One region of the Neorhizobium sp. NPDC001467 genome, then DNA from elsewhere that is predicted to be linked to it. Evidence: predicted binding sites of a transcription regulator. Region 1 holds the regulator's gene; each other region holds the start of a gene.

Evidence for each region. The regulator PhoB, encoded in region 1, activates phosphate uptake and scavenging genes when phosphate is short. The targets are predictions, from matches to a motif close to TGTCATNNANCTGTCAT.
Region 2: ACQKKX_RS15975 (NAD-glutamate dehydrogenase) is a predicted target of PhoB. The motif match lies at 3,083-3,099, and genes of this name have one in related genera.
Region 3: phnF (phosphonate metabolism transcriptional regulator PhnF) is a predicted target of PhoB. The motif match lies at 6,932-6,948, and genes of this name have one in related genera.

Annotation. Positions count from the first base shown of each region.
Region 1 is NZ_JBNNPS010000009.1:60,863-71,496, reverse strand. It holds gene phoR (phosphate regulon sensor histidine kinase PhoR) at 1-180, shown strand, start outside; gene ACQKKX_RS16695 (substrate-binding domain-containing protein) at 375-1,409, shown strand; gene pstC (phosphate ABC transporter permease subunit PstC) at 1,604-3,088, shown strand; gene pstA (phosphate ABC transporter permease PstA) at 3,085-4,401, shown strand; gene pstB (phosphate ABC transporter ATP-binding protein PstB) at 4,415-5,230, shown strand; gene phoU (phosphate signaling complex protein PhoU) at 5,283-5,996, shown strand; gene phoB (phosphate regulon transcriptional regulator PhoB) at 6,021-6,704, shown strand; gene ACQKKX_RS16665 (PACE efflux transporter) at 6,785-7,225, opposite strand; gene ACQKKX_RS16660 (GcrA family cell cycle regulator) at 7,441-7,989, opposite strand; gene ACQKKX_RS16655 (aspartate aminotransferase family protein) at 8,404-9,600, shown strand; gene argF (ornithine carbamoyltransferase) at 9,653-10,570, shown strand.
Region 2 is NZ_JBNNPS010000008.1:80,437-91,070, reverse strand. It holds gene ACQKKX_RS15995 (aspartate-semialdehyde dehydrogenase) at 1-430, shown strand, start outside; gene ACQKKX_RS15990 (lytic murein transglycosylase) at 622-1,434, shown strand; gene ACQKKX_RS15985 (carbonic anhydrase) at 1,468-2,106, opposite strand; gene pdxY (pyridoxal kinase PdxY) at 2,159-3,031, opposite strand; gene ACQKKX_RS15975 (NAD-glutamate dehydrogenase) at 3,205-7,944, shown strand; gene ACQKKX_RS15970 (MFS transporter) at 7,967-9,364, shown strand; gene purH (bifunctional phosphoribosylaminoimidazolecarboxamide formyltransferase/IMP cyclohydrolase) at 9,370-10,634, opposite strand, start outside.
Region 3 is NZ_JBNNPS010000002.1:358,123-368,756, forward strand. It holds gene ACQKKX_RS06415 (YqcI/YcgG family protein) at 1-268, shown strand, start outside; gene ACQKKX_RS06420 (cupin domain-containing protein) at 265-588, shown strand; gene ACQKKX_RS06425 (GlxA family transcriptional regulator) at 691-1,713, opposite strand; gene ACQKKX_RS06430 (ATP-grasp domain-containing protein) at 1,793-3,055, shown strand; gene ACQKKX_RS06435 (hypothetical protein) at 3,055-4,263, shown strand; gene ACQKKX_RS06440 (hypothetical protein) at 4,453-4,863, opposite strand; gene ACQKKX_RS06445 (alpha/beta fold hydrolase) at 5,161-6,030, shown strand; gene phnF (phosphonate metabolism transcriptional regulator PhnF) at 6,177-6,905, opposite strand; gene phnG (phosphonate C-P lyase system protein PhnG) at 7,068-7,469, shown strand; gene phnH (phosphonate C-P lyase system protein PhnH) at 7,469-8,089, shown strand; gene ACQKKX_RS06465 (carbon-phosphorus lyase complex subunit PhnI) at 8,093-9,184, shown strand; gene ACQKKX_RS06470 (alpha-D-ribose 1-methylphosphonate 5-phosphate C-P-lyase PhnJ) at 9,181-10,074, shown strand; gene phnK (phosphonate C-P lyase system protein PhnK) at 10,071-10,634, shown strand, end outside.

The DNA of each region.
Region 1 (10,634 bases):
GCCGAGCACGTGCCGCGTCTGACCGAGCGTTTCTACCGAGTCAGCGTTGCCGACAGCCGCTCCAAGAAGGGCACCGGTCTTGGGCTTGCGATCGTTAAGCATATTCTCACACGCCACCGTGCACGGCTGATCGTGAAGTCCGAAATCGGCAGGGGAACCACATTTACCGTGCGGTTTTGACGTAAAAGTCGAATGTGAGATTCATTCGACGGAAATTAATGGTATTTTTCAAGAAGATAAACTGTCACAATTGTTTCATCGAAGTGACATAAAAGCGGTGGCCAAGGACAGCTAAGACGTGGCTGCCGAGAGCCGGAAAGCGCCCAGACACCGGCTTCAAACGCTTTTTAGAAACCCATACCGGGAGAACATCGATGAACATGTTGAAACTTTCCGCAGCAGCTCTGGTGGCTTCTGTTGCCTTCGCTGGTGCAGCTGTCGCCCGCGATCAGGTTCAGGTCGCCGGCTCCTCCACCGTTCTTCCCTACGCGAAGATCGTTGCCGAGACGTTTGCTGAAACCTTCCCGAACTTCAAGGCTCCGGTCGTTGAATCGGGCGGCACCGGCGGCGGTCTGAAGGCGTTCTGCTCGGGTGTGGGCGAAGGCACGATCGACATTGCCAACGCATCGCGCAAGATCAACAAGGCTGAAGCCGAAGCCTGCAAGGCTGCCGGCGTCAACGACGTTCAGGAAATCCGCATCGGTTACGACGGCATCGTATTCGCATCCGACTCCTCCAACGGCGACATGAAGATCGAGCCGAAGGACCTCTACAAGGCTCTCGCCGCTGAAGTCGTCGTTGACGGCAAGCTGGTTGCCAACCCCTACAAGAACTGGTCGGAAATCAACGCCTCGCTGCCGAAGGGCGCGATCGCCGCCTACATCCCGGGCTCCAAGCACGGCACCCGCGAAGTCTTCGAAGAGAAGATCATGGCTGAAGGCTGCAAGGAATCTGGCGCCACCGACGTCATCAAGGCTGCCATCACCGATGCCAAGCAGGCTGCCGCCAAGTGCGTCGCCATCCGCAAGGACGGCGTTGCTGTCGACATCGACGGCGACTACACCGAAACGCTCGCACGCATCGCTGCCAACAAGACCGGCCTCGGCGTCTTCGGCCTGGCCTTCTACGAAAACAACAAGGACAAGCTGAAGGTTGCGACCGTTTCGGAAGTCGTTCCGTCGACCGAAACCATCGCAAACGGCAAGTACCCGGTTTCGCGTCCGCTGTTCTTCTACGTGAAGAAGGCTCACCTGGGCGTTATCCCGGGCCTTAAGGAATATGTCGAGTTCTTCATCTCCGACGACATGGTTGGCCCGGACAGCCCGCTGGCTGAATACGGCCTGGTTGCTGCTCCGGACGATCAGCGCGAAGCTGTTCGCAAGGACTTCGAAGCCGGCAAGACCATGTAATGAACGACCCGGCGCCGCCTTCCAAAGGCGGCGCCGTCTTCTTCTTCTAAGGCCTTGGGGTGTGACCCGATCAGGGGTTGGCCCGCAGCGGACCCGCAGTTGCGACTGCGTTGTGTAACCGCGAAATAATCGGTTCCGATGATCGGGATTGTGCGGTAAGCGTGCCGCCGATGGCGGTAGGCCGGGGGATAGTGATGAGCACACCATTGATTTTATTGGTATTGGCGATCATTGCGATCGTCTGTTACGTCGCCGGGACGCGGCGCGCCATGGCCATTGCCGACGGCGTGTCGTCCAGGCTGCATTCACGCCAGGGCTATTACGGCACCTTCGTCGCGATCTGCGCGACCGTGCCTGCCGCTGTCGTCCTGGTGGTCTGGCTGATCGCCAGCCCGCTCTACATCAATTCCACCGTGCGTGACGGTTTTCCGGAAGAGGTGCAGGCCCAGTCGGAAGCGCAGCAGGGGCTGAGCTTCGGCATGGTCGGTTCGCTCGCGCGCGGCATGGATGTCCTCACGCTCGAGGAAATCGATGCCGTCGGCGCAAACCCGGCCGAACTGCGCGCCAAGCTCGGCACCAAGGGCGTGGCTCTTGCCGGCGATCCCGAGCCCTGGATGGTCGCATCGGCCGGCGATCTCAACGCCATGCAGAAGATCAGCAATCGCGTCATGACCGCGGTCGTGCTGATCGTTGCGCTCGCCGGTGCCGGCCTGTCCTATGTCCGCATCGCACCGCGTTTCCGCGCCCGCAACCGCGTCGAAAAGGTCATTCTTTCGGCGCTCGTCCTAGCATCGTCGATCGCCATCGTCACCACGATCGGCATCGTGATGTCGATGCTGACGGAAGCCGGGCACTTCTTCGGCCGCGTCCCGGCCTGGGAATTCTTCTTCGGTACCGTCTGGGATCCGCGTTTCGCGGCGGCCGGCGCCACCGCATCGGAGGGCCAGTTCGGTCTCATCCCGCTGCTTGCCGGCACGCTTTATATCGGCTTCGTCGCGATGCTGGTCGCCGTTCCGGTCGGTCTGTTCTCCGCCATCTACATGTCGGAATATGCATCCCCGAAGGTGCGCTCGGTCGCCAAGCCGCTGCTTGAAGTCCTGGCCGGCATTCCGACCATCGTCTACGGCTTCTTCGCGCTCACCTCGGTCGGTCCGTTCCTGCGTGATATCTCGGCGCAGCTGAATGGTCTCGTTACCGGCGAATATGCCAATTTCATCCAGGCGCAGAGCGTTCTGACGGCCGGGTTCGTCATGGGCATCATGCTGATCCCTTACGTCTCCTCGCTGTCGGACGACATCATCACCGCAGTGCCCCGCGCCCTGCGTGACGGTTCGCTCGGTCTCGGTGCGACCAAGTCCGAAACCATCAAGAAGGTCGTCATGCCGGCAGCCCTGCCGGGCGTCGTCGGCGCTCTGCTGATGACCGCTTCGCGCGCCATCGGCGAAACCATGATCGTGGTGCTTGCCGCCGGTGTTGCCGCCCGCATGCAGCTCAATCCGTTCGAGCCGATGACGACCGTGACCGTCAAGATCGTCAGCCAGCTGACGGGCGACCTTGAATTCACCTCGCCACAGACGCTCGTCGCCTTCGCACTCGGCATCACGCTGTTTGCGATCACGCTTTGCCTCAACATCTACGCGCTCTTCATCGTGCGCAAATACCGGGAGCAGTATGAATGACCGACGTGGTTTCTTCCCCCGCCGACGTGCTGACCAGGCCCGCCCGCCGCGACATCGGCATCAAGCGTCGTTACCGCGCAGAGCGTCGCTTCCGTGCCTATGGCATCGCCGCACTGTCCTTCGGTCTTCTCTTCCTCTTCCTGCTCTTGTGGTCGGTCGTTTCCAAGGGTTACACCGCCTTCCAGCAGACGATGATCACCGTCCCGGTCGAGTTTTCCGAACAGATCATCGACAAGGATAACGAGCGCGCCACCAATCCGCAGAAGCTGATGACGGCGAACTATCCGATCGTCGCCCGCAATGCGGTCGCCAAGGCGCTCGGCGTTGCCGAAAGCGACACTTCGGCCCTGCGTGCGGTCAACCAGATGATCTCCAACGGCGTGCGCGCCCAGTTGCGCGACATGGTTGTTGCCAACCCGCAGATCATCGGCACCACGCAGACCGTCTCGCTGCTCGCCGCCGGCGATATCGACAGTGCCTGGAAAGGCCAGATCAACCTCGAAGTGTCGGAAGACAACCGCAAGGTTTCCGACCAGCAGGTCGGCTGGATGAACAAGCTGGCCGAAGCCGGTGCGCTCGCCAAGCATTTCAACGGCGGCATCTTCTTCAACGGTGCGTCCAGCCGTCCGGAAGCCGCCGGCGTCGGCGTCGCCCTGATCGGCTCGTTCTACATGATGCTGATCGTGCTTGTCCTGTCGCTGCCGATCGGTGTTGCCGCTTCGATCTATCTTGAGGAATTCGCACCGAAGAACAGGCTGACCGACCTGATCGAGGTGAACATCAACAACCTCGCGGCCGTGCCTTCGATCGTTTACGGTCTTCTCGGCCTTGCCGTCTTCATCAATTTCATGGAACTGCCGCGCTCGGCTTCGCTGGTCGGCGGTCTCGTTCTGACCCTGATGACGCTGCCGACCATCATCATCGCCACCCGCGCGGCGCTGAAGGCGGTTCCGCCGTCGATCCGGGCTGCCGCACTCGGGCTCGGCGCGTCGAAGATGCAGACCATCTTCCACCACGTTCTGCCGCTTGCCATGCCGGGCATCCTGACCGGCACCATTATCGGCCTGGCGCACGCGCTCGGCGAAACCGCGCCGCTTCTCCTGATCGGCATGGTCGCCTTCGTCGCCAACTACCCGACGACCCCGCTCGATCCGTCCACGGCCCTGCCTGTTCAGATCTACATGTGGGCCAACGAGGCGGAACGCGCCTTTGTCGAAAGAACCTCGGGAGCGATCATCATCCTGCTCCTGTTCCTCATTGTCATGAACGTCGGCGCGATCCTCTTGCGTCGTCGTTTCGAACGGCGCTGGTAGAAGGAGCTCTGTTATGAACATGATGTCTGAAGCAGCAGTGGAAAAGGCGCTAGACAAGAAGATGAATGACATGTCCTACAAGATGATCGGCAACGACGTCTCCGTCTATTACGGCGAGAAACGCGCCCTGTTCGACGTCAACCTCAATGTTCGCGAAAACACGGTCACGGCTCTCATCGGCCCGTCGGGTTGCGGCAAGTCGACCTTCCTGCGCACGCTGAACCGCATGAACGACACGATCGAAGGCTGCCGCGTCACCGGCAAGATCACCCTCGATGGCGACGATATCTACGACAAGGAAATCGACGTCGTGGAACTGCGTGCGCGCGTCGGCATGGTGTTCCAGAAGCCGAACCCGTTTCCGAAGTCGATCTACGAAAACATCGCTTACGGCCCGCGTATCCATGGTCTGGCCAAGAACAAGGCGGACATGGACCAGATCGTCGAGGCCAGCCTTCAGCGCGCGGGTCTGTGGACGGAAGTCAAGGATCGTCTGCAGGAAGGCGGCACCGGCCTGTCCGGTGGTCAGCAGCAGCGCCTGTGCATCGCGCGTGCCGTTGCCGTTTCGCCGGAAGTCATCCTGATGGACGAGCCCTGTTCGGCGCTCGACCCGATCGCAACCGCAAAGGTCGAGGAACTCATCCACGAACTGCGCGCCAATTACACGATCGTCATCGTCACGCACTCCATGCAGCAGGCCGCCCGCGTGTCGCAGCGTACGGCGATGTTCCACCTCGGCCAGCTGGTCGAGGAAAACGACACCGACAAGATGTTCACCAACCCGGATGACCAGCGTACGCAGGATTACATCATGGGCCGTTTCGGCTGATTTGGGTGCTTCACCCGGATTGCCAGACCTTACGACATCAAGGATCAGAAAAATGGTTTCGACCCATATTCTTTCGGCCTACGACGAAGAGCTGAAATACCTGAACCGCCGCATTTCCGAAATGGGTGGCCTGGCCGAGCAGATGTGCTCCGATGCCGTGCGCGCCCTCGTCAACTCGGATACGGCGCTTGCCCAGAAGATCATCTCCGACGACGTGATCCTCGATCACGCCGAACGCGAGATCCAGGACAAGGCGATCGTGACCATTGCCAAGCGCCAGCCGATGGCGTCCGACCTTCGCGAGATCATCGGGACGCTGCGCATCGCGGCCGATCTCGAGCGCGTCGGCGACCTTGGCAAGAACACCGCCAAGCGCGTCATTGCCGTGCAGGGCACCGGTGTGCCGCGCAAGCTTGCCCGCGGTCTCGAGCATCTCTCCGAGCTTGCCCTGGTGCAGCTCAAGGACGTCCTCGACGTCTTTGCCAGCCGCTCGGCCGAGAAGGCGGAAATCATCCGCCAGCGCGACGAGGAAATCGACGCGATGTACACGTCGCTGTTCCGCGAGCTCCTGACCTACATGATGGAAGATCCGCGCAACATCACGTCGTGCACCCATCTCCTGTTCTGCGCCAAGAACATCGAGCGCATCGGCGACCACGCCACCAACATCGCCGAGACCATCTATTACATCAAGACCGGTGCCCAGCTCGAAGGCGAACGTCCGAAGGACGATACGGCAAACACGGTTGGTGCGCTCGTCGAGTGACGGGCGGAACGGAGCAGATCAGACATGCTACCCAAGATCGCGGTCGTTGAAGACGAAGAAGCGCTGAGCGTGCTTCTTCGTTACAATCTCGAAGCCGAAGGATACGAGGTCGACACCGTGCTGCGCGGTGACGAAGCCGAAATCCGACTTCAGGAACGCGTTCCTGACCTTCTCATCCTCGACTGGATGCTGCCGGGCGTTTCCGGCATTGAGCTGTGCCGACGGCTGCGCATGCGGCCGGAGACCGAACGACTGCCGATCATCATGCTGACGGCACGCGGCGAGGAGAGCGAACGGGTTCGTGGCCTGGCCACCGGCGCCGACGATTACGTCGTAAAACCGTTCTCCACGCCCGAACTGATGGCCCGCGTCAAGGCGATGCTGCGCCGTGCCCGTCCGGAAGTGCTCTCAAGCGTCCTGAAATGCGGCGACATCGAGCTCGATCGCGAAACCCACCGCGTTCACCGCAAGAGCCGCGAAGTCCGGCTTGGACCGACCGAGTTTCGCCTGCTGGAATTCCTGATGGTGTCACCCGGCCGCGTCTTCTCGCGCTCGCAGCTGCTGGATGGCGTCTGGGGCCATGATATCTATGTCGACGAGCGCACCGTCGACGTGCATGTCGGGCGCCTGCGCAAGGCGCTGAACTTCTCCAACATGCAGGATGTCATCCGCACCGTTCGTGGCGCGGGCTATTCGATGGAAGCCTGAGACGCTTTATCTGCGTTGAAATTGAAAAGGCCCGGATGTGCATCGCGCATCCGGGCCTTTTCTCATTCATCCGCTGTGATTTACTCGGCGGGAGCCTGCGCCTCGCGCCATTCCGGCAGCGGAAAGATCCGGTCATAGGCCATGTTGAAGACGAAGGCATAGACCAGATAGAAGGTCGCAAACGAGATATCCATCACCAGCGCCTGCCAGATCGTCACCCCAAGATACCAGGCGATGAACGGTAGCAGCACGACCAGCAGGCCGAGCTCGAACAGGAAGGTGTGGGCGACACGCAAGGGCAGCGTCTTTTGAGTGCTGCCGCGGAATTTCTGCATCAGATGGTCGAAGCCGAGATTGTAGACATAGTTCCAGGCCGTGGCGACGGTTGCCGAAACGATGCCGACGACGCCGACATGCTCGACGGGCAGGTGGAAAACGAAGGATGCGAGTGGCGTGAAGATTGCCAGCCCGATGACCTCAAAGCTAATGGCATGACGAATACGATCGCGCGTGGTGCGCATAGTCAACCCCTTGGGTTTGGCCGGGTCGTCCCGGTGTTTCATGCCCAGTACGGGGGAGGTCGTCCTCGCAAGCCGTAATTAGGTGTTTGCCCATCTAATGGCAAGCGGCGTTACGGCAAACCTGCCTTGCAACCAGGCAAATGCCGGATCGGTAGGCGCAAAAAAAAGCGGGCTGGAAGCCCGCTTTCATCTCTTGCGCTAGCGGCCTTGCCTGCTCAGGCGCGGGCAACGGCCTTGTTGCGACGCTCGTTGACCGGCTGGTAGGCCATGCGGCCATGGTATTTGCAGTAGGGCGAATTGTCCGGGGATTCGGCGCCGCAGAAGTGGAAGTCGTCCTTCAGCGGATCGCCCATCGGCCATTTGCAGGTGCGCTCGGTCAGTTCCGTCAGCGCCAGCTTGCGGTTGATCGGCACGACGATGTTGCCGGCCGGCTTGTAGACGGCAACGTCCTGCGTCGTCGCCTCCATCTCCATCTCTTCGCGGACCAGGGTAGCGCCGGCCGGGCGCTGCGCGGTGCGAGCCTGCGGACGGGCCGCAAAATTGCTCTGCGGGCGCGGTGCGGAAGCAGCGACGCGCTTGGCCGGGCGCGGTGCAGCACTCGCTGCTCCGCCGGCTTTCGCGCGGCCCGGCAGATTGAGGCGGTGGACCTTGCCGATCACCGCGTTGCGGCTTACGCCTCCAAGTTGCGCCGCGATCTGGCTGGCGCTCAGACCTTCGGCCCATAATTTCGTCAGTCGCTCGACCCGCTCGTCAGTCCAGTTCATGCTGTCTCTCCGCCGTGAGGTGCTGAACGTGGCTTGAATCGATCACCGATCCGGCGAATGAATCCGCCAGAAAATACTACATCTATACTTTTGGTGACCAGTTCCGCCGCATGCAGCCTAGTAATTGAGAATAACCTAGTGTGGGGGTGACTCCGTGGCAAGAGTCGGGCGAATCACCGCGAATCGATTTTCCGGTTTTCCCCAACTTGCTGGCCCGGCGAGTCATATTTGTCACAGCTTCTGGGCGAGTGAACCGTCGCGCGGGATAGGGCGAAATTGCCTGCTTTGAAAGGTGTTTTGTTGACAGCGCACAGGGAAATGCGGATAGTCCTCCCGCCGCCTTTCCAGGCGGCATTTTCAATTCCGGCCGTGGCGAACGCGGTCGATCTGTGAGCATTCAGGAGATATGTCGCCATGGCTGAAGCCGCCCTTTTCGACACGTTTGCCCGGGCTCCGCTTCGCTTCGAGCGCGGCGAGGGCGTTTGGCTTGTGACGGAAGGCGGCGAGCGATATCTCGATTTTGGTGCGGGCGTCGCAGTCACCTCCTGCGGCCATTCCAATCCGCATCTGGTCAATGCGCTGAAGGCGCAGGCGGAAAAGGTCTGGCACCTCTCCAACCTCTATGAAATCCCGGAGCAGGAGCGGCTCGCCCGCCGCCTGACGGAAGCGACGTTCGCAGACAAAGTGTTCTTCACCAATTCGGGAGCGGAAGCGCTGGAATGCGCCATCAAGACGGCGCGTCGTTATCACTTCTCCAAGGGTAATCCGGAAAAATTCCACATCGTCACCTTCGAAGGTGCCTTCCACGGCCGCACGATCGCAACGATCGCCGCCGGCGGGCAGGAAAAATACATGGAAGGTTTTGGCCCCAAAGCGCAGGGTTTCGATCAGGTGCCGTTCGGCGATCTCGATGCGCTCAATGCCGCCATCACCGAAAATACTGGCGCCCTGCTGATCGAGCCGATCCAGGGAGAGGGCGGCGTGCGCCCCGTGCCGAAGGAATTCATGCGCGAGCTGCGTCGCATCTGCGATGAAAAGGGCCTGCTGCTGATCCTCGACGAGGTTCAGACCGGCGTCGGCCGCACCGGCAAGTTTTTCGCACACGAGTGGCTGGGCGTGACGCCCGACATCATGGCGATTGCCAAGGGCATCGGCGGCGGTTTTCCGTTCGGCGCCTGCCTTGCAACGGCCGAAGCCGCCTCCGGCATGAAACCCGGCATTCACGGTACGACCTATGGCGGCAATCCGCTGGCCATGGCCTGCGGCAACGCCGTGCTCGACATCGTCCTTGCCGACGGTTTCCTCGACAATGTCCGTGATGTCGCGCTCGTCTTCCGTCAGGGCCTTGCGGCGCTTAAGGATCGTTTCCCGGACGTGATCGAGGATATCCGCGGCGAAGGCCTGCTGCTCGGCATCAAGGCGAAAATCCCGGCCGGCGATCTGGTTACCGGCCTGCGCAACGAAAAGATGCTGTCGGTGCCGGCCGGCGACAATGTCGTGCGCCTGCTGCCGCCGCTGGTCGTCACTGCGGAGGAAGCCCGCGAGGGACTGGCCCGCATCGAACGCGCGGCGGAAGCACTTACCGCCGAACAGTTGAAGAAAACCGCCTGAGGGCAGGAGAGGGGACGCCGTTTCGGGTTCCCTCGTGAAGGGAATTTTTGAAATGGCATCTCCCAAGCATTTTCTAGATCTGTCCGCCGTCTCGAAGCAGGATCTGCGCACGATCCTCGACGACGCCAAGGTCCGCAAGGAGGCCACCAAGGCCGGCACGGCCGACAAGCCGCTGGCCGGCAAGATGCTGGCGATGATCTTCGAAAAGCCGTCCACCCGCACCCGCGTCTCTTTCGATGTCGGCATGCGTCAGCTCGGCGGGGAAACCCTGTTCCTGTCCGGCACCGAGATGCAGCTCGGTCGCGCTGAGACGATCGGCGATACGGCGAAGGTGCTGTCGCGTTACGTCGATGCGATCATGATCCGCACCACCGATCACAAGCGCCTTCTCGAACTCGCCGAACACGCCACCGTGCCGGTCATCAACGCACTGACCGACGATACGCATCCTTGCCAGATCATGGCCGACCTGATGACCTTCGAGGAACATCGCGGTTCCGTCGAAGGCAAGACGTTCGCCTGGACCGGTGACGGCAATAACGTGCTGCATTCCTTCGTCGAAGGTGCTGCCCGTTTCGGTTACACGATGAACATGGCCGTTCCCATGGGATCTGAACCCCACGACAAGTTCCTGAACTGGGCGCGCAACAATGGCGGTAACGTCAAACTCTACCACGATGCCGAACAGGCGGTCACCGGGGTGGACATGGTCGTCACCGATACCTGGGTTTCGATGAACCAGGAGCACAAGGCGCGCGGGCACAACATTTTCCAGCCCTATCAGGTCAATGACGCGCTGATGAAACGGGCCAAGGACGATGCGCTTTTCATGCACTGCCTGCCGGCGCATCGCGGCGAGGAAGTCACCGACAGCGTCATCGATGGCCCGCAATCGGTTGTGTTCGACGAGGCCGAGAACCGCCTCCATGCGCAAAAATCGATCCTCGCCTGGTGCTTCGGCGCCGTTTGAGGTCGAGGCCATGGAGGGCGGCACACCCGCTTGAATTCGGCGGCTGCTCTCACCACTTCATGCA
Region 2 (10,634 bases), on a different contig from region 1:
ATTCATGGAAGACGGTTACACCAAGGAAGAGTGGAAGGTTCTGGCCGAGACCAAGAAAATGCTCGATCCGAAGATCAAGGTCACCTGCACGGCCGTTCGCGTTCCGGTCTTCATCGGTCATTCGGAATCGGTCAATATCGAGTTCGAGAACGAGATCACCGCCGACCAGGCGCGCGATATTTTGCGTGAAGCACCAGGATGCCTCGTCATCGACAAGCATGAGAACGGCGGCTACATCACGCCGCTCGAATCGGCTGGCGAAGACGCGACCTATATTTCGCGTATCCGCGAAGATGCGACAGTCGAAAATGGCCTCAACATCTGGGTCGTTTCCGACAATCTGCGCAAGGGCGCCGCTCTCAACGCCATCCAGATCGCCGAACTTCTTGTCAATCGCGGCTTGATCAAGCCGCGCAAGCAGGCTGCCTGAACCATTTGGTAATCACGCCCGATTAAACCGCTTTGAAAGAGCAGGTTTTCTCTGACGCAACGCAAGGGATCACGAACTATTCATGCTCCCCTGCGTTGCGACCTGGCGGATATTTGTCCTAACCTGAATATTGTCGACCCTCGCCAGCTCTGATGATCGGCGGCTCTCACGAAACGATGGACCCTTTACGCATGAAAAAGCTTTTCCTTTCCGGGATACTCGCAATCGGCTTCGGCTTTTCCGCGGCGCCCGCCCTGGCAGCAGCATGCGGAAACGACAGCAGCGGCTTTGCAAACTGGGTGCAGGATTTTAAGCGATCCGCACCGGCCAACGGCATTTCGCCGGCCGTGCTCGACCGCGCTTTCGCCAATGTCAGCTATAACCGCGACACGATCCGCGCCGACCGTGGTCAGAAAAGCTTCAAGCTTTCCTTCGAGGAGTTCATGAAGAAGCGTGGCGGCCAGACAATCATTTCTCGCGGCCGTAGCATGAAGAACAGCAACGCAGCGCTGTTTGCCTCAATCGAACGGCGCTACGGCGTACCGGCGGGCCCGCTGCTGGCCATCTGGGGAATGGAGACCGGCTTCGGTAGCTATATGGGCAACCAGCACACGCTCTCTGCCGTTTCCACGCTCGCCTATGACTGCCGCCGCTCGGCCTATTTCACTGAACAGCTGTATGCCGCGCTACAGCTTGTCGCGCGCGGCGACTTGAGCGTCACGGCCAAAGGGGCTGCGCATGGCGAAATCGGCCAGACACAGTTTCTGCCCTTGAACGTTATCCGCTATGGCGCCGATGGCGATGGCGATGGCCATATCGACATGGTCCGTTCGCGTGCCGATGCCCTGGCATCGACTGCAAACTTCCTGCGTGGTCACGGCTGGCGCCCCGGCGCTGGCTATCAGCCAGGCGAACCTAATTTCGCGGCGATCGAGGGATGGAATGCCGCCTCGGTCTATCAGAAGGCGATCGCCTATATCGGCGCGCAGATCGACGGCAAGTAAGCCGTCGATCGCATTTGCTGACTTTGCCAGTGTTTAGAGATCAGGGCGGATGAAATCGCCCTTCTCATTCATGATCCACAATTCACCGGACGAAATATCGAACCATGCGCCGTGGATCTTCAGCTGACCTTCGTCATGGAGCGTCTTGACGAAGGGAAAGCTCATCAGGTTGCTGATCGAGTTGCGGATCGAAACCCGTTCGAGCGCGGTCTGGCGTTCACTTTGCGTCATCAGATCATTGTTCTGGATCTGCGCAGCGGCGGGCTTCAAAAGCTGCATCCATCGGCCGATGAAATCGCCTGGGGTCAAAGGCTCCATATCCGGGTCGAGCGCCGCCTTGATACCACCGCAGCGTCCATGTCCCATCACAACGATATCGTTGATTTTGAGCACCTGAACCGCATATTCGACGGCAGCGGACGTGGCGTGATACTGGGTGTCCGGCTCGAAGGGCGGTACCATGTTGGCGACGTTGCGCACGACGAACAGTTCGCCCGGACCACAATCGAAAATGGCTTCGGGGGAGGCGCGTGAGTCACAACAGGCAATGACCAGCGTGTGAGGTTCCTGGCCATGCTCGGCGAGCACGCGATAGCGATCGCGTGCATCGGCATAGCGGCCGTTCATGAAACTGCGGTAGCCCGCGAGCAGGGGTTCGGGAAAAGCGTCCATGAGGAGACGCTTATAGCGACCGATGACGAGAATCAACGGTCACGATGGCGACCTAGCGGCGAACCGTTTGCAGAGGGTGAATGAGACGGCGCAACTGCACCATGGCCATCGGTGTCGAAAGGCTGGCGGCGTCGGTTTCGAGGGCCAGTTCGTCACCACCGCGTTTGGCGGTGCGCGCAAGCACTTCATAAACGCTGGCCGTTGCCAGTTGCAACGCCTTTTCTTCACCCACGCCGGACAGCAGACGGGCCAGGAAGACGGCCGCCAGAAGATCGCCGAGGCCCTTGGGCGGATTGTCGATCAGTCGGTGTTCGGCCAGCAGCGCGAGCTTGCCCGTCAGATAGAGATTGCCGGTTCCGCCGGCCATCATTGGCACCGCCGATGTCACAAGCATGCGCGCCGGTCCAAGCGCCACTGCCGCCTCCATGATCACGGCGTTTGTTTCGAGCGCTGCACCCGAGAGCCATGCCAGTTCATACCGGTTCGGTGTCGCAAGAGAGGCAAGCGGAATGAGATCGTCGCGAATTGCCTCGGCCGTTGCCTGCGCAATGTAGAGCCCGCCGAGATCCCCCATTACTGGGTCGCAGACATAGACGAGATCCGGATTTTTTTCGCGCAGGGCTCGAACGAGCCGGGCGACGGCACGCGGCTGACCGGGATGGCCGAAATATCCACTCAGCACGGCCTTCACCTCGCCAATCCAAGGAGCAGCGATCAGGTCGTCGATCACCCGGTCGAACTCCTCCTCCGCAAACAGGATGCGGGTTGAGCGGCCGTGGCCGGGGTGCCAGGGAAGCACCACGGTCGGCAGCGCCCAGACCGGAAAGCCGAGCGTTTCCAACGCGAAAACAGCAGCGCGATTGCCCACAGATCCGCGCACAACGTGGCTTGAAATGACAATAACGGCGCCAGGGGTTTCCACCATGAACGGGACTTTCGATCGGAAAGACTTGTTGATCAGTTTTTCAGAGCTTTCTGTCAACAAGCCTTCGTTGATCGGTGGAATAACCGGGCGACAATCGGCTAACATGAGACAATCGTCCGCTTCGGCCTGCATCAGCGCGGACGCCATACTATGAATTGGGAGAGGACTTGCCCATGGACGCGAAACGCAACCCGAAAAAAGACAAGCAGATCGACGCGGCACGCCGCATCGCGATCAAAAATGCGCTCGATCCGCATCTCCTCTTCAGCCGCGCAAGCAAGGATGACCTTGCCCAGTATACGCCCGAAATGCTCGCTCTTGCAGCCACCCAGGCGCGCAAGTCGCTGGCGGCTTGGGATCGCGGCAACGCACATGTTTCGGTTGAAACCGTCGAGGGGATAGAGCCCTCTGGTATCCCGGTTTCCGTACTGACGATCGTCGATCGGAACCAGCCCTTCCTCTATGATTCGGTCATGGGCGAAGTGACCAGCAGCATGCGCGACCTGACGCTCGCTGTTCACCCGATCCTGCATGTCGAAGACGGCAAGGAGCCGGTTTTTCATCCCCGTGAAGCGCCAGCAGATCCTGACCATACGGTCAGCCTGATCCAAATCCACATGCCCCTGCTGACGCCCGATCAAGCAACCGACCTCCAGCAGCGTATCGCCAGAGTGCTGGATCAGGTGCATCTGGCGATCGCTGACTGGCAATCAATGCTGTCCCGCCTCAATCTGGCGATTAGCGAGCTCTCGGCCGTCTCCCGCAAGAAGAGCGAAAGGGACGAAGCTCTCGCCTTTATCGAATGGCTGCGCGACGACAATTTCACCTTTCTCGGCATGCGCGAATATACCTATTCCGGCAGCGGCAGCGACGCGCGTTTCGAGCGGGCCAGCGAGCGCGGTCTCGGCATCCTGTCCGATCCGGACGTTCTCGTGCTGCGCCAGGGCAAGAATGCCGTCATGACGACGCCGGAAATCCTCGAATTCCTCGAGGGCCCGGACTTCCTGATCGTGACCAAGGCAAATGTGAAATCGGTCGTCCATCGCCGCGCCTATATGGACTATGTCGGCATCAAGCGCTTTGATGAAAGCGGCAAGGTTATTGGCGAGCTGCGCATCGTCGGTCTGTTCACCGCCTCCGCCTATACCCATTCGGTCAACGAAATACCGCTCATCCGGGCGAAAGCCGTTCGCATCAAGGATCACTTTGGTTTCGACAAGTTCAGCCATTCCGGCCGCATGCTGAAGAACACGCTGGAAGCTTATCCACGCGACGACCTGTTCCAGATTCAGCCCGACGTGCTGATCCGGTTTTGTGAGCAGATCATGGAATTGGCGGAAAGGCCGCGGGTCCGGGTTCTGCCGCGAATCGATCAATTCGACCGGTTCGTTTCCGTGATCGTTTATGTTCCACGTGAAAACTACAACTCATACGTTCGCGAAAAGGTCGGGGACTATCTCTCGACTGTCTATGAAGGTCATGTCTCGGCCTATTACCCCGCCTTCCCGGAGGGCGGCATTGCCCGGGTCCACTTCATCATCGGTCGCACCGGGGGCAAGACGCCCCGCATTGCCCAGCCGAAGCTGGAGGCTGCCGTGCGTGACATCGCCACGCCCTGGAGCGAGCGGCTTGCCGCCTTGGCGGGTCCGCACCAGGCGGTACTGCACACAACGCAAGCTTATCAGGAGGCCTTTACCCCCGAACAGGTCCATGCCGATCTGGACGACATCAATGCCTGCAGCAGCGGTGAGCCCATTCGAATCGCCTTTTATCGCAGCGATGCTGAGGATGACACGGTCCTGTCGTTGAAGATCTTTCACCAAGCCGGTCAGCTCTCCCTGTCGCGGCGTGTCCCGCTTCTCGAAAATCTCGGTTTTCAGGTTTTGAGCGAACAGACGTTCGAGATCGAGGTCGAGCGGCCGGGCGAGACGACGCTTGTCGTGATTCACGACATGGAATTGCGGGTCGATACCGGCAGCGCCATCGATTTAGACCGGCAGGCGCAGCAGCTTGAGGAGGCATTTCTCGACGCCTACTTCGGGATCATCGACAATGACAGCTTCAACCGCCTGGTGCTACTCTGCGGCGTTTCCGCTCGTGAAGTCAGCGTTCTGCGCGCTTATGCCCGATACCTGCGCCAAACAGGGATCGTATATTCCCAGAACCACATCGCCGACACCCTGGCGCGCTACCCCAAGATCGCCACTCATCTGCTGGCCCTCTTCCACGACGGGTTCGATCCGGGCCTGAAGGACAAGAAGCGCGAACGGAAAATGTCGGAGCGCCATGCCGAAATCGAAACGGCGCTGGCAGACGTGCCCAATCTCGATGACGACCGGACGCTCCGGCGCTACGTCAACGTCATAGATTCCACCCTGCGCACCAACTATTTCCAGCGCGGCGAGGACGGCAAGCCAAACGCCATGCTGGCCTTTAAGCTTGACCCCAAACATCTCGACAATCTGCCTGAACCGCGCCCATTCCGTGAAATGTTCGTCTACGGCACCGAGGTCGAGGGCGTGCACCTGCGTTTCGGCAAGGTTGCCCGCGGCGGCTTGCGATGGTCGGATCGCGGCGAGGATTACCGCACTGAAGTGCTGGGCTTGGTCAAAGCACAGCAGGTCAAGAACGCAGTCATTGTGCCGGTCGGCGCCAAGGGCGGCTTCTTCCCGAAAAAACTGCCGGCCGGCGGCAGCCGCGACGATATCTTCAATGCCGGGCGCGCGGCCTATATGACCTATATCCGCACCCTTCTGTCGATCACCGATAATATCGTGGATGGCGAAGTCGTGCCGCCCAAAAACACGGTCCGGGTCGATGACGACGATCCCTATTTCGTCGTGGCTGCCGACAAGGGCACGGCGACCTTCTCGGACACCGCCAATGGCCTTGCTCAGGAAGCCGGCTTCTGGCTTGACGACGCTTTCGCCTCTGGCGGATCCGCGGGCTACGACCACAAGAAGATGGGCATTACCGCCCGCGGCGCTTGGGAGACCGTCAAGCGGCATTTCCGGGAGCAGGATATCGACATCCAGACGACGCCTTTCACCGTTGCCGGCGTGGGTGACATGTCGGGCGACGTCTTCGGTAACGGCATGCTGCTGTCGCGCGAAATCCGTCTGATCGCAGCCTTCGATCACCGCGACATCTTCATCGACCCGGATCCGGATACGGCTGCAAGCTTCGCCGAGCGCGAACGTATGTTCGCCCTTCCCCGTTCCAGCTGGCAGGATTACGACCGTTCAGTCCTATCGAAGGGTGCGATGATCATTTCCCGCTCGGAGAAATCAGTAAAGCTAACGGCCGAAGCGGCGGCCGCGATCGATCTCGGCAAGACGACCGCAACGCCCTTTGAAATTCTTACGGCAATCTTGAAAAGCCCCGTCGACCTTTTGTGGTTCGGCGGCATCGGTACGTATATCAAGGCAACCTCGGAAACCGACAGCGAAGTCGGCGACCGCGCCAATGATCCGATCCGGGTGACGGCGGGCGAGGTACGTGCCAAGGTGATCGGCGAAGGCGCCAATCTGGGCGTCACCCAGAGAGGGCGGATTGCCTACGCTCTTGCCGGCGGACGGTGCAATTCGGATGCCATCGACAATTCCGCCGGCGTCAACTCCTCCGACGTCGAGGTCAACATCAAGATCGCGCTGAGCCCCGCCATGAAGGAAGGGCGCCTGCCGCGTGATAAGCGCAATCGCCTTCTGACATCGATGACCGAAGAGGTCGCCGGCCTGGTCCTGCGTAACAATTATCTGCAGTCGCTGGCGATCTCGCTCACCGAGCGGCAGGGCCTACGCAACCGTGAAGTCCTGTCACGGTTGATGTCGGTGCTGGAGGCCCGCGGCCAGTTGAACCGCAAGGTGGAAACCCTTCCGGACGATGCAGCCATGGCAGATCGCTATACGTCAGGAAAGCCCCTCACCCGGCCGGAAATCGGGGTCCTGCTCTCCTATGCCAAGATCGTGCTGTTTGACGATATTCTGGAGAGCAGCCTGCCTGATGATCCGCATATGCGCGCAACGCTGGCGGGGTATTTCCCGGCCGGCATGAAGAAGAACCATGCCCCCGACATTGCCGGTCATCGCCTGCATCGCGAGATCATCGCGACGCTGCTGGCCAACGAGACGATCAACCGCGGCGGACCGGGCTTCGTGCAGCAGATGGTGGACATGACGGGCTGCGCGCCTGCTGATGTCGTGCGGGCCGCATTTCTTGCCCGCGAAAGCTTTGGACTGTCGCAGTTGTGGACCGAGATCGACGCGCTTGACAATATGTTGCCTGGTGCAACGCAGAACATGATCTACGCCCGCGTTGAGGACATCTTTTCGGATGCGACACGGCTCATCCTGCAAACCAAGACGGCCGATGGATCTCTGGAAGAGGCCGGAAGGCGGCTTACGACGGCGATCAAGGGTATGCGCGCATCCTTGACCGACGTGTTCGCCGATGCCGAACTTGAAGCTGCCGGTATTTCCGAGACACTGCGGGAGAGATTACGGGTTTTGCCGACACTGATCCTCGCGCCCGAAATCATGGTGGTTGCCGAACGCACCGGCGAATCTCTCGCCCGCGCGACGGAGGCGTATTTTGCCGTCAGCGAAATCTTCCGCATCGGACGTCTGCTGGACGCAGGGGAACGCGTGACGACCAGCGATCACTATGAGAGCCTTGCGCTGACCCGGAGCCTGCAGCAGATCACGACTGCCCGTCGGGATATCGTCATTGCCGCGCTTTCGGCCCATGCGCGTGACAAGAAGCCGGTGGAAGCTTGGTATGCTGATGATCGCCACCGGGTAAACCGGATCAGCGGAGAACTGATCACGCTCGCCGAGGGCGCGGACGTGACCCTGGCAAAGGTCACGGTCGCTGCCGGCCTGCTGGGCGATCTTGCCCGCCGTGGCGTCCAGTAGACCCTTGGCCGGGAACACGCCCATGTCGACCGGCATCCACCCCCCAGAACCGAGGTCCTCGCGCCTTGGGATCTGGGGCTGGATGCTGTTCGACTGGGCAGCCCAACCGTTTTTTACGGTGGTCACGACATTTATATTCGGGCCGTATCTCGTTTCCAGAATGACTGAAGATCCGGTGGCCGCACAGGCCGCCTGGAGCAATATGGCAACGATTTCGTCGCTGCTGATCGCCCTCCTCTCACCCGTGCTCGGCGCCATTGCAGATGAATCCGGTGCCCGCAAACCGTGGATTGCGTTCTTTGCCGCCGTAAAGATCGCAAGCCTTTCGATGTTATGGTTCGCCGTTCCCGGCTCGCCCCTGGTCTGGCCGCTCCTGGCCATGGTGCTGGCCTCGCTCGCTGCGGAGTTCTCGATCGTCTTTAACGATTCGATGATGCCACGACTGGTCAGCGAAAAAGAGGTCGGGCGTATTTCTAATATCGCCTGGGGGCTCGGTTATCTTGGGGGAATGCTGGTTCTGATCCTGGTCGTCGCCCTTCTGGCTGGCAATCCAACCACCGGCGTCACCATCCTGGGTGCTGAACCCTTATTCGGGCTTGATCCGGCAATGGGCGACGATGCGCGCGTAACGGGACCGCTTTCGGCGCTCTGGTATCTGGTCTTCATCCTGCCGATGTTCCTGTTCACGCCAGACGCCACCCCGGGCCTTCCACTGCGTCGCGCGGTTGCTTCTGGTCTAAAGGAACTCGCAGGCACGATCGGCGAACTCAGACACCGACCGGCCCTCCTGCGTTTCCTTGCCGCGCGCATGCTCTATCAGGACGGCGTCAATGGCTTGCTGATACTGGGAGGAGCCTTCGCCGCCGGGATGTTCGGATGGGCAACGATCGAGATCGGCATTTACGGCATCATCCTCAACGTCGTCGCTGTCTTCAGTTGCATTGCGGCCGGGTGGATCGACCGTCTGCTCGGCTCGCGAACGGTCATCATCATCAGCCTTGCTCTGCTTCTCGTTGCGACGGTCGGCATCGTGTCGATAAATCCAGAAAGCGCCCTGTTTGGCCTGCTCCCGCTCTCCTCGGACGATAGCGGCGGCCTGTTCGGCACGGCCGCCGAGAAAGCCTATATCCTGTTCGGACTCTTGATCGGCATCGCCTTTGGGCCTGTTCAGGCTTCGTCACGCTCCTTCATGGCCCGCAGCGTGAGCCTCTCGGAATCGGGACGCTACTTCGGCATCTACGCGCTGTCGGGCAGGGCAACAAGTTTTCTTGCCACCCTCTCCTTCTCACTTGCCACCTATGCGACCGGCTCGGCCCATATCGGCATGGGAACGCTGGTCGTCTTTCTTCTGGCTGGCCTGGTATTGCTGATCGCAACACCAGAGCCGGTCGGCAGACCGCAGGACGGCGCTGCCAGGTGAATGGCTCAGTGCCGGAAATGCCGCATGCCTGTGAAGACCATGGCAACGCCATGTTCGTCGGCAGCGGCAATCACTTCAGCATCACGCATCGAGCCGCCGGGCTGGATGACCGCGGTCGCCCCTGCCGATATTGCCGAAAGCAGACCATCGGCAAACGGGAAGAAGGCTTCGGACGCGACGGCGGAACCCTTGGTCAGCGGTTGCGCCCAGCCCATAGCCTTGGCAGCTTCCTCAGCCTTGAGACCGGCGATGCGGGCCGAATCGAGGCGGCTCATCTGGCCGGCACCGATACCGGCCGTCTGGCCGTCCTTGGCATAGACGATGGCATTCGACTTGACGTGCTTGGCGACCTTATAGGCAAATTTCAGGTCTTCGAGCTCCACCGCGGTGGGCGCGCGCTGGGTCACGACACGCAGGTCGATATCCTCGACCATGCCGTTGTCACGCGTCTGGACCAGCAGCCCCCCCGAAACGGTCTTGGCCGTGATGCCACGCGTGCGCGGATCCGGCAGACCACCGCTAACCAGGAGACGCAGGTTCGGCTTTTTCGCGATGATCGCCTGGGCTTCTGGAGAAACCTGTGGTGCGATAATGACTTCGGTAAAGAGTTTCACGATCTCTTCTGCCGTTTCGGCATCCAGCAGCTGATTGAGCGCAATGATACCACCAAAGGCCGAGGTGCTATCGCAGGCGAGCGCACGCAGATAGGCCTCCCTGAGGGTAGAGCCTGTCGCGACACCACAAGGATTGGCGTGCTTGATGATCGCACAGGCTGGTGCCTTGTCGGCCGAAAACTCACCGATCAATTCAAAGGCGCCGTCGGTATCGTTGATGTTGTTGTATGAGAGCTGCTTGCCCTGAAGAAGCGTGGCGGTGGCAACGCCGGGACGGTTTTCGCCCGTCACATAAAAACCCGCGCTCTGATGCGGGTTCTCGCCATAACGCATCTCTTCCTTGAGCACGCCGCCAAGGGTGCGATAGCGCGGGATTTCGATATCAAGCGCCTCCGAAAACCAGTTGGCTATCGCCGTGTCATAGGCTGCTGTGCGGGCATAGGCCTTGGCGGCCAGTTTCTGTCGAAACGCATAAGCGGTCTGCCCGTCATTGCTGCGTAGCGTCTCGACGAGAGCGGGATAATCGGAGGGATCGGTCAGGATCGCCACATAAGCATGGTTCTTCGCGGAGGCACGGATCATCGCCGGTCCCCCGATATCGATATTTTCGACTGTCGTTGGATAATCGCCGCCAGCAGCACGGACATCTTCAAATG
Region 3 (10,634 bases), on a different contig from region 1:
CATGCTGACCTTCCAGCCGAGATGGGTATTCGAGAAGATCCTCGGCACCGAGAAGGCTGCCAAGAACGCGTTCGCGTCGGTGCGCGAACGGCTGGTGAACTATGATTTCCTCCCGGTTTCTCCGGCGCTGGGCAAATACGGCGATCCCGGCATTTTCGAGCATCAGCAGTATTTTCTCGATGAGGCAAACGGCGTTTCCGCCTGCCCCTATCACACGCTGAAAGGCGAGCAGACGGAACCGGCAAGAGAGATGGAGATTGCACGATGACCAAGGTGATCCGAAATATAACCGCCGATTTTTCCGCGCTCTCGGATATAATCGCCATCCTGCCGCAGCAGGGCTGCATCGAGGTCCAGCGCGACGGTCCGGGCAAGGTCCACGACTGGCATCGTCATGCGAACGAGGAAACGCTGATCGTCATCGAAGGCGAGATGACCTTTTCGCTCGAAGGGTCGGACGATCTTTGCCGCCCGGGAGACGCACTCAAGCTGACCGCCAATGACCTGCACAAGTCCACCGCCGGTCCGCAGGGCGCCGTCTACCTGATCGCGTTCCGAGGCCTGGACCTCGAAGCGGCAGAAGCCTGACCTTTCCCACACGGCTTCTCCTGGCGGCGGAGCGGAGCTCTCTGCGTCATTGACCTCGTGCCGCGATCCCCCTCCGCCCGCTTGCGCTGCCCGCGTTGGGGGTCACGGCTCCTGCGTCGACGCAAACCGATCCCTGAATTCGGAGGGCGTCACATTGAACTGGCGCAGGAAGGCGCGGCGCATACGCTCTTCGTCCATGAACCCGCATCGGTCGGCGATCCGCTTGATGCTGAGTTTGGGATAATCGAGCAGCATGCGCTGTGCCGTGTCTATCCGCAGGTCCTCGATCGCCTTTCTCGGCGTCGTACCCGTTCTTTCCACGTAATAGCGCGCGAAACTGCGCGGCGACATGCCAAGCCGTTCGGCAAGCCTGTCGATCGGCAGCGGCTTGTGCAGGTTGTCGGTGATCCAGGCATGCAGGTCGGAAAGCCGGCCATCGGGAATGGCCGCCTGGATCTCGAGGATCTTGCTATATTGCGATTGCCCGCCGGTTCTCTTCAGAAAGACGACCAGGCCTCTGGCCACATCCACCGCCAGCGAATGGCCGAAATCCCGCTCGACAATGGCAAGCGCAAGGTCGATCCCGGCCGTCACGCCCGCAGAGGTCCAGATCCGACCGTCGTTGATGAAGACCGAATCGGCCTTCACATGCGTATCGGGAAAATCCGCCTGCAGGCGCTTGCAGTATTTCCAGTGCGTCACAGCATGTCGGCCGGAAAGCAGGCCGGCATGCCCCAAAAGAAACGCCCCGATGCAGACCGAGGCGATCTCCATCGTTGCCGGCTGCGACCGCAGGTAGGTGCTGATGGAGGCCTGCGTTTCCGCGTCCCATATCCCTGGCCCGCCGGGCACCACGACCATGCCATCGGACGGCAGCCGGATGTCGGCCCAGGCGCAGGCTTCCATGGGAACGCCGACATCGCTGCGCACCCGACCCCCGGTACGCGTGGCCAGCCGGATATCATAGGGGGTAGGGTTTCCGCCTTTCCGGCGCAGACTATTGGCGGCCTCGAAAACCTGCATCGGACCGGCAATGTCGAGCAGCGTCACGTCGTCATAGGCGAGAAACACCAGCACTTTTGCAGGGTCTGATTTCGTGTCCAAATTGGCAGGAATTGCGGGCATCGCTGCTTTCACCTCTCCGCTAGGCTGTGTTTGCAAGGACTATCGCCCGCTTTCGGGCAGAGACAGAAAGAGTTGTTCGATGACCATCCATACAGCATCGCCAAGTTTCCCGGACGTTGCCGCCAGAGATATACGCATCACCATCGGCGTCGTCGATCCGACGTCGGGTGGCTATTTCATCGCCCGCCGTGTGCTGGAGCGCGGTTTTAGCTGCGTGGCGATCTGCTCTGCCGGCCCGGTGAAAAGTGATCTGGATTTCACCTCCGTCCTTGAGGCCACCAGCGAGGATTTCGATCTCGACATGGCGCGTTACGCCTATGATGCGATCATTCCGGGCGCCGAAAGTGGCGTGCGTCTGTCGGAGGATCTTGCTGATCGGATGGGGCTGCCGGGCAATGATCCCGCTACCACGGACTGGCGCCGCAACAAGACGGCCATGGCCAAAGCGGCGCGCGATGCCGGTATCGCGCTTTGCCGCCAGGCGCGCTGCAGGACGCTGGACGATTGCGTCGCCTGGGCGGATTCGATCGGTTTTCCGGTCGTGGTCAAGCCGGAAGCAAGCTCCGGCAGCGATCTCGTGCGTGTCTGCCAGAGTCCTCGCGAATTGCTTCAGCATGCGGCGGCGATCCTCAGAGGCGTCGATAAATATGGCCAGAACACGGAAGGTGTCCTTCTGCAGGAATACATGGTCGGCGACGAATACACGGTTGATGGCGTCGCCCAGGATGGCAGATTGACGATTTTTTCGGTGGGTCGATACCGTAAGATTAACCGGGATGGCGCGATTATCTACGACAAGATCGATTTTCTGGCCCCCGACCACCCAGACGTCGACAGCCGCATCCTGACCTATTGCGATGAGGTGGCCGAAGCCGTCGGCGTGCGCGTTGGTCCCGTTCATGTGGAGATCATGATGACGGCGGGTGGCCCGCTGCTGGTGGAAATCGCCGCCCGCGCCCATGGTGGGATCGGGACGTCAGTCATCGATGCCAATTTTGCGCCTTCGTTCATCGATGCAATCATTGACGCCTATCTCGACGGTCCCGCGCAGGAGCAGCCGGCCACGGTGACGCAGAGACGCTCGGCCTCGATCGCCTTCCTGATTTCCGGCCGTGAAGGCCGGCTGGTTTCCGCGCCGGGGCTCGTGGCCATTCAGGCGCTGCCCTCATTCGTGCGCATGAAATGGTTCGTCGCGCCCGGCGAAAGAATTGCCAAGACGGTCGATCTCGCCACCTGCCCGGCGCTGATCGAGCTTGTGCATGCGCGCGCCGAAGTCATCGAGGCCGATATTGCGAAAATTCGCGAAATCGAGGCCTCCAATTCCATGCTGGAGATCATGTGATGATCGCAACACGACACATGACCCTGACGGCCTTCATCATCCTCCTGTCCTTGACCATGGTGGGAGAAGGGATGATCACGGTCACGCTTTTATGGACAAGCGCCAGCATCGGCCAGTCACCGATGTTCATCGGGCTGGTCCTGTTCATCATGAACATCGTCCCATTCCTGGCGCAATATCTGTTCGAGCCGTTGCGCCGGGCGATCGAGGACAATCCCGTTCACATGATCGTCGTTCCGCGCATTCTCGGCGTCGCCGTTGCCGCTTTCGCCGGAGCGACATTCGATTCCACCGGGCTTATCTCTCTCATCCTGGTGGCCTCCTGCCTGACCTTCATCACCTTCATCAGCCAGCAATGTATCGAAACGCTGATGGGACAACTGACCGTCGCCGGCGTTCTCGACGCCCAGACATCGGCCAGACTTTCGCAGACCGCGTTGCAGACCGGTGTCTTCGTCGGAAATGCGCTTGCCGGCCTGATTATTGCGGGGCTCGGCACCGGCTACGTCTTCTATGGCATCGCCGTCAGCTTCGCGAGCAGCATTCTTCTACTGTTCGTCGCACCGACGTGGACGAGACCGGCGGTAGCCCAGGCCAAACCGTCGCTTGCCGCTCTCGAGGTCAGCGCGCACAAGAGCTTCGATCCGAGCCTGTGGATCCTGCTGGGCGGCATGGGTTTCCTCGCCATCCAGCTGAGTGGTTTCAATTTCTTCGTGCCGCTGATCTATGAAGGACGGCCGGGCCATTCCGCTGCGGTTTACGGCATTATCAGCGCGGCGGCCGGCGTCGGGGCGCTGGTGGCGACATTCGTCCGCTCGACGGCGCGCAGCTATTTCGGCTATGTTGCCTGTGCGGCAGTCGTCTTAGGCGACATCATGGTGACGCAGCTGACGGCCTTCATTCCGACGCTGATTTTCGCCTTCGGCATCGGCTTCGGTTTCAATACGTCACGCATCCATATCCGGCAGGCCATTTTTGAGCGGCTTACCAGCAAAAGCGATTCCGCTCTGTGGGCGGCGCGGGTCACGCTGGCATTTCGCGGAATGACCGCAGGAGCACCCCTGGTTTTCGGCCTCATGCTTGTCGACCGGTCGGTCAGCGACAATACCTGGCTGTTTTCGATGGTGGGGGTGCTGGCGATGGGGATACTCGTTCCTGTCGCGCTGTTTCTGGCCCGACAGCGGCAGGCGGTGCCATCCTCCGCCTGAAGCCAAAAATCGGCCTTGCTGCCAACCGCCAAAGGGTCAGACTGTCTGCCAATCAAACCGGACCGGCCGCCGCTAGCGGCCCGCCCAAATTCCGGCACCGAGCGTCACCCGGGCCGACACCCTTGGCGCATTCGCCAAGCCCGCGTGCTTAAGACCGATTGGGGCGTGCCACCGACATCCGGTCAGCCGTCAGCGCGTCATGCCGAAGACGAACCCCAGGAATGCGGCGAGACCGACCGCCTGCCAGGGATTGGCGCGTATGCTCTGGCGCAGGCTACCGGTCGCGCGGTAACGCAGGCTGTCCATCTCATCCCTGACGGCTGCCACCTGTTGCTGCGGGGCCCTGTAGGGGTCGTTGCGATGCTCGAGAATGGTCTCCAACGCTTCATCGACACGCGGCGCATCAGAAGCACCGGATCCGCCCGCCAATGTCCGTTCGGCCAAAGGCTGGTCCGCCTTGGCGGTCGCCGTTCCTGTCGCCGAGATTGGATCGGAAGCCGGAAATGTGTTTTCCAACCCTTCGTCCAACTCGGCCTTTCTTTCGCGCTGCATGGCCTGTTCCTGTTCCAGTGCTTCCACTGCGGGGGATTTCTTTGCCATTTCTGCTCTCCTGAAGAGGTGGGTGCGCAGGGAAACACGCCCGCGCCATCGAGGTTCCCAAAGTGGGGCGCTTGCTTGCGGGAATGGCCCGTCACCGTTGCAGGTACCGAATGGTTTGCTGTCAGCGCTCTCGTAGCATCTACACGGCCGCCGCCCTCTGCTTGCGGGGTGTCGAGGATGCTGCCCTGTTCCGCGGAAACCGCGCAGCGATCCTGTAACTTTTGCTGCATTCGCGCGTTTGATCAGCCATTGCCGCAGGGCAACAGGTCGCTGTACAGCTCTTGAGAACGGGCCCGGATGTTTGAAGACTTTCAGCTTCGCGTCGTCGATACGCCGCAAGGTCCGATCCGCATTCGCATCGGTGGAGAGGGCAAGCCTCTCCTTCTCCTGCATGGTCACCCGCGCACGCATATGACATGGGGCCAGGTGGCAGACCGGCTGGTGCCGGAATTTCAGATCATCTGTGCCGATCTGCCGGGCTTTGGCGGCTCCTATCTCCCGGCCGATACGTCGGACAGCCGTTTGTCGTCAAAACGTGAAAAGGCGCGGGCGCTCTTGGCGATGATGCAGACGCTCGGGCACGAGGCCTTCTCGGTGGCAGGTCACGATCGGGGAAGCTATACGGCGTTTCGCATGGCAATGGACCATCCAACAACCGTCGAACGGCTGGTCGTCATCGACTGCATCCCCATTCTCGAACATCTGGAACGCGTCGATTGGCGTTTTGCGCGCGACTGGTACCACTGGTTTTTCTTTGCCCAGCCGGAAAAGCCCGAACGCGCCATCCTGGCGGATCCCTCGCTCTGGTACGGCAATGTCAGTCCTGACCGGATGGGGCAGGAGGCCTATGACGATCTTGTACGCGCCCTGAAAGACCCGGCGATCATTCATGGAATGGTGGAGGATTATCGCGCCAGCTTGCGGATCGATCACCATCATGACCATGCGGATCGGCTGGCTGGCCGCAAGCTTATCTGCCCGACCCTGTGTCTCTGGTCAGCGAAAGACGATCTTGAGCAAATACACGGTGATCCCGTGGCCATCTGGCGTGCCTGGGCCGAGAACGTTGCGGGTTTCAGCATAGACAGCGGACATCATGTGGCGGAGGAAAATCCCCAGGCGCTGGCAGTTGCAATTTCGGACTTCCTGCGTTCGAGCACAGGGTAAGCGACCGCGCCCGACGTTGAGGATATGCATCGGCACGACCGGTGGCGGGCGTGCTGGTGGCGAGGCCGGCAATCATGCCCTTAACGGCATCGACCGGCGACGCCTTGCCCAATGCCGCAGCTGGTATGGCGGCGACCGGAAACCAGTCAGTCGCCATCCATTTTGAACGACAATTCGAACCGGTCCGCGAGAAAACGTGTGCGCACGCTCTGGACCGGTTTGCCCTCCATATCGACATCGACGGCATTGCTGATCAGCACGATGGCGTCGCTGGCACATTGTAGGAGGTTGACATCATTGGGAGACACGCGTTCCGCCGTGATGCGGGTCTCGCGGCGGCGGTAATCGCTGACGCCTGATTTCTGCAGCGCCTGCGTGATTGATCCGGTTTCCGCGTAGGCCGAAATTATGCCTGGAAAACGCTCCACCGAAAACAGCGAGGTGGAGCGCGACATCGGCATGCCATCCACGACGGCCAGTCGTTCCAACCGATGCAGCGGCGCGCCGACCGAGACATTCAACTGCGCCGCCTGTCGCGCATCGGCAGCCACGCGTTCCGCGCCGATCAACTGGCCCGACGGTTCGATCGACTGTTTCATCATGTTTTCGCGAAAACGCACCCGCTCGCCGATCGGATAGATCACGCGCGGCGGCTGGGCGTTGACGAACGTGCCGCGCCCGCGCTCGGCGCGCAGCAATCCCTCGGTCGAGAGAGCCGCGATGGCGCGACGCACCGTGTGGCGATTGACGCCGTGACGTTCGGCAAGCTCGACCTCGGGCGGAAGCTGCTGAGTAATCACGCCGGAAGCGATATCGGCACGAATGGCGTCGGCGACACGGCGCCACCGGGAAATGCCGTCATCGAGGGCATGCATCAACGTACTCCGATTAAAATGCGTAATGTCATCAAGCTGTCACTGGTCAGGTCCTATAACCTCGATTAGATTAGTTGTCTACACAAATAGACAAACAGGTGCGACGTGACGGCAGAAACAGCGAATGCGCGGAGAAAGCGGGCACTGGATGCGATGGCGTCCATGCCGCCGAGTTTGCTCCATCAGCTTTACAGTGAAAATACAGCGGGTGCCCCCGGCGCCATCGCGGTGCGTGGGCCGGAGATCGGCGCCATCATGCTGCGTGGCCGGATCGGCGGCGGCGGTGCGCCGTTCAATCTCGGCGAGGCGAGTGTGACGCGTGCCACGGTGCGGCTCGAGAGCGGCGAACTCGGTCATTCGATCGTGCTCGGCCGCGATGCTGACAAAGCCCGCATGATTGCTCATCTCGATGCGCTGCGTCAGCTGCCGGACTGGATCGGCCGCGTCGAAAAGTCGATTGTCGAGCCGGCTCTGGAGCATGCCCGCGAAGAGGCAAAACTTCAGGCGGAAGAGACGGAAGCGACACGTGTCGACTTCTTCACCATGGTGCGGGGAGAAGACTGATGGGTGTTTCGATCAATACGCGTTCGGAAGGTCGTGTCTTCGAGGGTGGCTTTGCCAATCCGGTGATGGATAGTCAGGCCGTCTTCCGCCGCGTCATGAATGCACTGGCGCAGCCCGGCACTGTCGCTGACCTTTCCGGTTTCGTCACGCCACCTTCGCCGCTCTCGCAGGCCGCCGCCGCGATCCTGCTGACCTTGGCCGATTACGATACGCCGGTCTGGTTCGAAAAGCCGGAAAACAATGATGATGCCATCGGCTGGATGTCGTTTCACACCGGTGCACCGCGCACGGCGGACGCTGCCCGCGCTGCATTTGCTGTGCTGGAAAAGGCGAGTCCGGTGGAGACCTGGGCATCATTCCCGATCGGCACCAGCGATTACCCGGATCGTTCCGCCACCCTGCTTCTGCCGGTCGAAAGCCTTGTCGGCGGTTCGCCCCTCACGCTCACCGGTCCCGGCATTGAAACGCAGGCGGTGATCGCGCCGGTCGGCCTGCCGGAGGGGTTTGTGGCTGCCATGGCAGAAAACCGCGCGGCCTATCCGCTGGGGCTGGATGTGCTTCTCGTTTGCGGCGGCGAGGCCATGGGCCTGCCGCGCACCACGCGTATCGAGGAGGTTTGAGCCATGTATGTTGCCGTCAAGGGCGGGGAAGCCGCCATTGCCAATGCCCACCGTCTGCTCGCAGACCGCCGTCGCGGCGATCGTGATGTGCCGGCGCTGACGCTGGAACAGATCACCGGTCAGCTGGCGCTCGCCGTCGACCGCGTCATGGCCGAGGGTTCGCTGTACGATCCCGATCTTGCCGCCATGGCCGTGCGCCAGTCGCGTGGCGACATGATCGAGGCGATATTCCTGTTGCGCGCCTATCGCACCACGCTTGCCCGTTTCGGCAATTCGCGGCCGATCGATACCGCCAAGATGCGCATCGAACGTCGCGTGTCGGCCACCTACAAGGATATTCCGGGCGGCCAGCTGCTCGGCCCGACCTTCGATTACACGCACCGCCTGATCGATCCGGCCATGGCCGGTGATGAACCGGTCGATGAGCCGCTGCGCCGTGCCCGTGAGGATGAACGCCCCGCACCTCGGGTGACAGACATTCTCAACGATGAAGGCCTGATCGAACGCGACGTCTTGTCCGATGAAGAGCCGGGTGACCTGACCCGTGATCCGACCGCCTTTCCGGCCGATCGTGATGTGCGCCTGCAGGCGCTGGCGCGTGGCGACGAGGGTTTTCTCCTGTCGCTCGGTTATTCGACGCAGCGCGGTTATGGCCGCACGCACCCGTTTGTCGGCGAAATTCGCATCGGTCTGGTCGATGTCGAGATCGATGTGCCGGAACTCGGTTTTGCCGTTTCGCTCGGAAAAGTCCGCGTCACCGAATGCCAGATGGTGTCGCAGTTCACCGGCGGCGGTGAGGAGGGGGCCCGGTTCACGCGCGGTTATGGCCTGGTTTTCGGCCAGTCCGAACGCAAGGCGATGGCGATGAGCCTCGTGGATCGCGCCCTTCGCGCCGACGAATTCGATGAACAGCGGCTGGCGCCGGCGCAGGACGAGGAATTCGTGCTTGCCCATTGCGACAATGTTCAGGCGACCGGTTTCGTCGAGCATCTGAAACTGCCGCATTACGTCGATTTCCAGGCCGAACTCGACCTGTTGCGCACGCTGAACAAGGCGAAGGCCACCAACGATGAGATGAGGGAGGCCGCAGAATGACCCTTCCAGAGTATAATTTCGCCTATCTGGACGAACAGACCAAGCGGATGATCCGCCGCGCGATCCTTAAAGGCATCGCCATTCCCGGTTATCAGGTGCCTTTCGCCTCGCGCGAAATGCCGATGCCTTATGGCTGGGGCACCGGCGGTGTGCAGGTGACGGCCGCGATCCTCGGGCCTGACGACGTGCTGAAGGTCATTGACCAGGGCGCCGACGATACCACCAATGCCGTTTCCATCCGCGCCTTTTTTGCCAAGACTGCAAATGTGGCGACAACGACGAAAACGGCGGATGCCACCGTCATCCAGACGCGCCACCGCATCCCGGAAGTGCCGCTCTCGGACGGCCAGGTCATCGTCTATCAGGTGCCGATCCCCGAGCCATTGCGTTTCCTTGAGCCGCGCGAGACCGAAACCCGTGTCATGCACGGGCTTGAAGAATACGGCCTCATCCACGTAAAACTTTACGAGGATATCGCCCAGCACGGCCATATCGCCACGACCTATGCCTATCCGGTCAAGGTCGAGGATCGGTATGTCATGGACCCGTCGCCGATCCCGAAGTTCGACAATCCTAAAATGAACGGATCGCCCGCCTTGCAACTGTTCGGCGCCGGTCGCGAAAAGCGCATTTACGCGCTGCCGCCCTTCACCAATGTCGTCAGCCTCGATTTCGAGGATCACCCGTTCGAAGTACAGAAATTCAACCAGCCTTGCGCGCTTTGCAATGCCACCGGCGTCTATCTCGATGAAGTGGTGACCGATGATCGCGGCGGCCGCATGTATGTCTGCTCCGATACCGACCATTGCGAAACGCGCCGCGCCGATGGCCATCACGGACCGGGCCTGCCGATTGCAGGTCAAGAAACCGTCAAGGAGGACGCGGCATGAGCGCCCCCATTCTTTCCGTCCGCGACCTTGAGCGCCGTTACGGCGATTTCATCGGCTGCACAGACATTTCCTTCGATGTCTGGCCCGGTGAAGTGGTCGCCATTGTCGGTGAATCCGGCTCCGGCAAGACGACGCTGCTCAACTGCATTTCAGGCCGTCTGCAGCGTTCCAGCGGCAGCATCCGATACAATATGCGGGATGGCCGGTTTCCTGACTTGGCCGACCTGTCGGAAGCAGAGCGGCGTTTCCTGATGCGCACCGACTGGGGTTTTGTGCACCAGAACCCGGCTGATGGTCTTCGCATGCGGGTATCCGCGGGTGCCAATGTCGGTGAGCGCCTGATGGCGATCGGCGATCGCCATTACGGCGAGATCCGCAACACCGCCACCGAATGGCTCAGCCGTGTGGAAATTGCCGGTGACCGTATAGATGACAAGCCGGTCGCCTTTTCCGGCGGCATGCGCCAGCGCCTGCAGATCGCCCGCAATCTCGTCACCCGCCCGCGGCTGATTTTCATGGACGAGCCGACCGGTGGTCTCGATGTGTCCGTTCAGGCGCGT